2 regions of the Streptomyces mayteni genome follow, and region 2 is predicted to be linked to the other one. Evidence: predicted binding sites of a transcription regulator. Region 2 holds the regulator's gene; the other holds the start of a gene.
What was found. Region 2 encodes HspR, which represses chaperone genes until heat shock. Its sites were predicted from a motif close to TTGAGNNNNNNNNNCTCAA; they were not measured.
Positions count from the first base shown of each region.

Region 1: the regulator HspR is predicted to act here: its motif matches at 2,003-2,021, upstream of lon (endopeptidase La).

Region 1 covers NZ_BAAGPR010000106.1:17,250-20,653, forward strand. Annotated here, with positions in the region: gene ACYVPE_RS32110 (helix-turn-helix domain-containing protein) at 1-200, shown strand, start outside; gene ACYVPE_RS32115 (aminoglycoside phosphotransferase family protein) at 1,014-1,934, shown strand; gene lon (endopeptidase La) at 2,044-3,404, shown strand, end outside.
Region 2 covers NZ_BAAGPR010000006.1:78,800-82,203, reverse strand. Annotated here, with positions in the region: gene ACYVPE_RS04805 (N-acetylmuramoyl-L-alanine amidase) at 1-413, shown strand, start outside; gene ACYVPE_RS04800 (phosphatase PAP2 family protein) at 453-1,100, shown strand; gene ACYVPE_RS04795 (heat shock protein transcriptional repressor HspR) at 1,122-1,586, opposite strand; gene dnaJ (molecular chaperone DnaJ) at 1,590-2,774, opposite strand; gene grpE (nucleotide exchange factor GrpE) at 2,808-3,404, opposite strand, start outside.

The DNA of each region.
Region 1 (3,404 bases), on a different contig from region 2:
GCGGCGCCGTCACGGTCCTCCGCCCACCGGGCGGCGACCTCCCCGACGTCGTCTACCTGGAACAGCTGACCGGCGGCGTCTACCCCGACAAGCCGTCCGAGATCGAGTCCTACCGGCACATCATGAACCGCGTGGTCCTCCAGGCCGAACCCCCCACCCAGACCGACGGCTTCCTGCGGCGGGTTCTCCACGAGACGTAGGCCACGTGGCCGTGGCGTCGTCCCACCGACCTCAGCCCCGTGGCGGCCGTGGCGCCGCTTCGCGGCGAAGCGGTCTCGCGGCGAAGCCGCGGCCGGTGGGGCAGCCCGGCCGCCTGCGGCGGTGGCTTTCTACCACGCCTGCGGCGTGGACAGCCCCGGAGCCGGGTCCGCCTTCGGCGGGGCCATGGCTCGGGCGGCGGCTCTGCGCGACCCGCGCGGGCGGGCCTCCGGGCGGGCCGAGGAGCGGTGTAGCCGTGCGGCTGCCCTGGAGGCGCATCGGCGGGTGGGCTGACCGCCTGCGGCGGCCTGCCGCCGCGCTTCCGGCGCGGACGGCCCTCGAGCCGGCCCTGCCGCAGGTGGGCCCGTGGCGGCCCGGGTGGGGTTGCGCGAACGTGTCGATGGGCTGGCCGCCTGCGGCGGAGCCATCGCCCGGCCGGCGGCGCTGCGCCGTAGGCCACGTGGCCGTGGCACTGTCCCACCGACCTCAGCCCCGTGGCGGCCGTGGCGCCGCTTCGCCGCGAAGCCGCGACCGGTGTGCCGGCCGATGCCGCGCCTGCGGCGGGGCCTTGGCTCGGCCCGCGTGGGCGGGCTGTGGAGCGGTGTAGCCGGTGTGGATGCCCCTGGAGACGGATCGGAGGGGGGGCTGACTGCCTGCGGCGGCGGCCTGCCGCCGCGCCTTCGGCGCGGATGGCCCGGTCCCGCGCGGACCGGCAGGCCGTGGGACGCGCGGAAGGCGGGGCCTGCCCGGCGGCCGGCCGCCTGCGGCCGCGCGCGCCTTCGGCGCGTGCGGTGGCCGGGATATCGTCGGGTGGCATGGCGCTCACCGAGATCGAGATCACGGGGGAACTGCTCCGGGATCTGTTGCGTGATCAGCATCCTGACCTGGCCGATCGGCCCGTGCGGCTTGGGGCGCGGGGGTGGGACAACCAGTTGTGGCGGCTCGGTGAGGATCTCGCCGTCCGGGTGCCCTGGGCGACGGAGGCCGCGGACGCGCTGGTGCGCAAGGAGTACACGTGGCTGCCCGGCCTCGCCCCGGGGCTGCCGCTGCCGGTGCCAGTCCCGCAGCGCCTCGGCGAGCCGTCGGAGCGGTTTCCGCGCCCCTGGATCGTCACCACCTGGGTGCCAGGCACGCCCGCCGACCTCGCTCCGGCCACCCGTGGCGAGCAGGCGGCCGACGCGCTGGCCGCGTTCCTCACTGCGCTGCACCGGCCCGCCCCGGCGGGGGCGCCCGCCGGTCGCGACCGTGGGGGCCGGTTGGCCGACCACGCCGGGGGGTTCCTCGACGGGCTCGCCTCGGCCGCCGAGTTCGGGCTGATCCCCGACCCGGAGGCCGTCCGCGCGGTCTGGGAGGACGCCGTCGCCGCGCCCGCCTGGGCCGGCCCACCGGTGTGGCTCCACGCCGACCTGCACGCGGCCAACGTCCTCACCGAGGACGGCGCCCTCTGCGGCGTGATCGACTTCGGCGACCTCTGCGCGGGCGATCCGGCCTGCGACCTCGGTGCCGGCTGGGCGCTGCTGCCGGACGGCGCCATCGACCGGTTCCACGCCGCGTACCGGCCGGCCCTGGACGACGCCACCCTGCGCCGGGCCCGCGGCTGGGCGCTGCTGCGCGCCATGGGCGGCGTCCTCATCGGGGAGGCCGGCGTCCGCGGCCGGCCCGGCGGCAAGCCCACCTGGGGCCCGCCCGCCCAGGCCGCGGTGCGGCGTCTCGTCTCGGCGAGCGCGGTCGGGTAGGCCGCGAGGCCCGGATCGCTCTCGGCGAACAGCCGGCGGGGTCGGGAACAACGGCGGAGCCCCTCGCATTGAGTCTGCATAGCTCAATTTGCTTGCCGAGGGAGAGGTCATGACTCTGTCGTTCGACAAACTCACCCTGCCGGTGCTGCCGCTGGACGACGAGGTGGTGCTGCCGGGGATGGTGGTGCCGCTGGAGCTCTCCGACTCCGAGGTGCGGGGCGCGGTCGAGGCCGCGCAGTCCGCCGCGGTGCGGGGAGAGAAGCCGCGGCTGCTTCTGGTGCCGCGGGTGGACGGGACGTACGCCGGGATCGGCGTGCTCGGCCGGGTGGAACAGGTCGGTCGGCTGGCCGACGGCGACCCCGGCGCGCTGGTCCGTGGCCTGCGGCGGGTCAGGATCGGTTCCGGGACCACCGGGCCTGGCGCCGCGCTGTGGGTGGAGGGCACCGTGGTCGAGCAGGCCGCGCCCGACCCGCTGCCCGGCGGTGTCGCCGAGCTGGCCAAGGAGTACAAGGCCCTGACCACCAGCTGGCTGCGGAAGCGCGGCGCGTGGCAGGTCGTGGACCGGGTGCAGGGCATCGAGGACGTCGGCGCGCTGGCCGACAACGCCGGCTACTCGCCGTTCCTCAGCGCCGAGCAGCGGCGCACCCTGCTGGAGACCATCGATCCGGTGGAGCGGCTGAAGCTCGCCACCAAGTGGCTCAGCGACCACCTGGCCGAGGAGGAGGTCGCCGAGTCCATCGCCAAGGACGTGCAGGACGGCGTGGACAAGCAGCAGCGCGAGTTCCTGCTGCGCCGCCAGCTGGAGGCCGTCCGCAAGGAGCTGGCCGAGCTCAACGGCGACGCGGCCGACGAGGGCGACGACTACCGGGCCCGCGTCGAGGCCGCCGACCTGCCTTCGAGGGTGCGCGAGGCGGCGCTCAAGGAGGTCGACAAGCTGGAGCGGGCCTCCGACGCCAGCCCCGAGGGCAGCTGGATCCGCACCTGGCTGGACACCGTGCTCGAACTGCCGTGGAGCGTCCGCACCGAGGACGCCTACGACATAGCCGGCGCCAAGGCCGTGCTCGACGAGGACCACGCGGGCCTTGACGACGTCAAGGAGCGCATCACCGAGTACCTGGCCGTCCGCAAGCGGCGCGGTGACCGCGGCCTCGGCGTGGTCGGCGGCCGGCGCGGCGGTGCCGTGCTGGCGCTGGTCGGGCCGCCCGGCGTCGGCAAGACGTCGCTCGGCGAGTCCGTCGCCCGCGCCATGGGCCGGAAGTTCGTCCGCGTCGCGCTCGGCGGCGTCCGGGACGAGGCCGAGATCAGGGGCCACCGCCGCACCTACGTCGGCGCCCTGCCAGGCCGGATCGTCCGGGCCGTCAAGGAGGCCGGCTCGATGAACCCGGTCGTGCTGCTCGACGAGATCGACAAGGTCGGCAGCGACTACCGGGGCGACCCCTCGGCCGCGCTGCTCGAGGTCCTCGACCCGGC
Region 2 (3,404 bases):
CCTTCGCGGTAGCCGACCGCGAGGGTGAGTGGACGGCCGTCTGGTACCTGGGCCAGGAGGCCTGGTTCCACAACCCGGCCGACGCGCCGACCGCCGTCAACGCCCAGGGCCCGGTCGTCACCGGCAAGCCGGGCGCGACGACCATCCCGGTCTACGGCCGCGCCTACCCGGAGGCCACGGCCTACCCGGCGGACGTCCCGGTGCAGTCGGTGGTGCCGCTCGCCTACGAGATCCCGGCCGACCAGGAGTACGCGGTCGGGCTGCGCACCGACAGCGAGTACTACCGGGCCGTCACCTTCGACCCGGCCGACCACCAGGTGGTGCGGGGCGAGAGGTACTACCAGATCCAGCTCGGCCACCGGATCGGCTTCGTCCGCGCGGCCGACGTGGAGCTCGGCTGGTCGGGACACTGACCAACCCGGCGGTCGGCGGGGCTCGTTACGATGGGGACGATGCCCCGCCGACCGCTCGTCATCGCCGCCCTGGCCGCCGCCGTGCTGGCCGCGCTCATGATCACCGTGGCGGTCAGGGGCGGCGCGCCCTTCGCGCTGGACTCCAGGCTGCACGACTGGGCCGTCGACCACCGAAGCCCCGCCTGGACCACCACCTTCAAGGCGATCACCGACACCGGCAGCGGCCCTCCCGCCATGGCCCTGGGCGCGATCGCCGGCGCGCTGGCGATCCCGCGCCGATGGTGGCTGGGCGCGGTGGTCGGCCTCGGCACCCTGCTGGTGGGGATGCTGTTCCGCTGGCTACTGGTCAACTGGCTGGGCCGGCCTCGCCCCCCGGTCGCCGACTGGCTCACCCACCCGGACAACCCTTCGATGCCCTCGGGGCACGCCGCCACGTCCGGCATGATCGCCATCGGCTTCGCCCTGGTGCTGTCGCGCCATCTCCCCCGCGCCCTCGCGTACGGCCTCCCCGCCGTCTGGGCCGTGCTGGTCGGCGCCAGCCGGGTCTACCTCGGCGTGCACTGGGCCACCGACATCCTCGCGGGCTGGCTCTACGCCGTCGCCTTCACCGCCCTGGTGCTCCCGCCGCTCGCCACCGCCCTGGCCAGGGTGCGGGGTGTCGACCGGCCGATCGGTGTGCGGGGGTGACCACCCGGCGGCCAGGTCGGGTCAGCGCCCGCGGTCGGGCCGCCAGACGACGATCGCCGAGGACTGCCTGACGTCCTGATAGGGCACCAGGTCACGCCGGTAGGAGGCGTGCACCTGCGCCTCCCGCTGACGCATCGCCAACGCGGCGCCCTCCACGGCCGCCTGGAGCTCGGCCACCTGTGCCTGGAGGGTCGCGACCTGGGTCTGCAGCGCGATGATCTGCTTGATCCCGGCGAGGTTGATGCCCTCGTCCTGGGAGAGCCGCTGCACCTCTCGCAGCAGCTGGATGTCGCGCGCCGAGTACCGCCGGCCGCGGCCGGCGGTACGGTCCGGCGAGACCAGCCCGAGCCGGTCGTACTGCCTGAGCGTCTGCGGATGCAGCCCGGAGAGCTGCGCCGCGACGGAGATGACGTATACCGGCGTGTCTTCGGTCAGCTCGTAGGGGTTCCCATAGGAGTTACTACTCGGTCCGTGCCGGCCGTCCATCTCTTACTCTCCCTTCGCGGCCTCGAACAGCCCTGCCCGAGGATCCTCGCCCTCTGCTGCCGCGCGGTACTCCTCCAGGGCGTTGCGCGCCCTGTCGCCCAGATCGCGGGGTACCGCGACCTCGATCGTCACCAACAGGTCGCCCCGGGAGCCGTCCTTGCGCACCGCGCCCTTGCCACGCGCTCGCATGGTGCGGCCGGCCGGGGTGCCCGGTGGCAACTTCAGGGTGACGGGAGGACCACCGAGCGTCGGCACCTTGATCTCACCACCCAGCGCCGCTTCCGGGAAGGTGACGGGCACGGTGATGGTGAGATTGTCACCTCGCCTGCCGAATATCGGATGTTCGTCCACATGGACGACGACATACAGGTCGCCGTTGGGCCCCCCGCGCTCGCCGGGCGCGCCCTTGCCACGCAACCGGATCCGCTGGCCGTCGTCGACGCCCGCCGGGATACGCACCTGCATGGTGCGCGAGCTGGTGGCCCGCCCGCTGCCGCGGCAGACCGGACACGGATCCTGGGCGATCAGGCCGCGCCCCTTGCAGTCCACGCACGGGTCGGTGAGCGAGAAGCCGCCCCCGCCGCCGCGACTGACCTGGCCGGTGCCGACACACGTCGGGCACACCCGCGGTGTGCCGTTCTTGTCACCGGTGCCGGAACACGCCTTGCACGCCGCGCTGGACGACATCCGCAGCGGAACGGTGGCCCCCGACACGGCCTCGGTGAAGCTGAGGGTCACCTCGGACTCGATGTCCTGGCCCCGGCGCGGAGTGGTGCGAGTGCCCGCGCCGCCCCGGTTGAACAGGCCGCCGAACACGTCTCCGATGCCGCCGCCGAAGCCACCGGCCGCCCCGCCGGGGCCCGGTCCTGTGCCCTGGGGGCCGCCGAACAGGTCGCCCAGGTCGAAGTTGAACTGGCCGCCGGCGCCCGGCCCCGGCCGGAAGCCGCCGTTGCCGAAGAGAGCACGCGCCTCGTCGTACTCCTTGCGCCGCTTCGCGTCCCCGAGCACGTCGTAGGCCTCGGAGACGTCCTTGAAGCGGTCCTCGGCGCGTACGTCCCCCTTGTTGGCGTCCGGGTGGTTCTCCCGGGCCAGCTTGCGGTACGCCTTCTTGATCTCGGCCTCGGTGGCGTCACGAGGAACGCCGAGGACCTTGTAGTAGTCCTTCTCGATGAAGTCCTTGGTGCTCATCCCCGGCGTTCCTCCTTCCCCACCACCGTGGCGTCAGCCCTCGTCAGGGCCACCGCCGTTGTCCTTCTCGGGCGCGCTCTCGTCCTGGTCGGCGGGCTTGCCCGGCTGCGGCTCGGCCACTCCGACCCTGGCCGGGCGAATCGTCCGGTCGCCGATTCGGTACCCCGGCTGGAGGATCTGCACGCACGTGGTCTCCGCGACGTCCGGCGAGTAGCTGTGCATCAGGGCCTCGTGGATCATCGGGTCGAAGGGCTCGCCCTCCTTGCCGAACTGGGCGAGGCCCATCTTCGCCGCCACCATCTCGAGCGACTCAGCGACGTGCTTGAAGCCGCCGACCAGCTCGCCGTGGTCCCGCGCGCGACCGATGTCGTCCAGCACCGGCAGCAGTTCGGTGAGGAGGTTGGCGATCGCCACCTCCTTGACGGCGATCCGGTCGCGCTCGACGCGCCGGCGGTAGTTCTGGAACTCCGCCTGGAGCCGCTGCACGTCCTGGGTGCGCTCGTTCAGCGCCGAGCGAGCCTGGTCGAGCTGGGCGGTCAGCGCCACGTCCTGGAGGTCGGCAGCCGACGGCTCGGGGATCGTGTCCCCGGCCGCCGTGTCCGCGCCGGCCCGCTCGGGGGACTCGGCGGC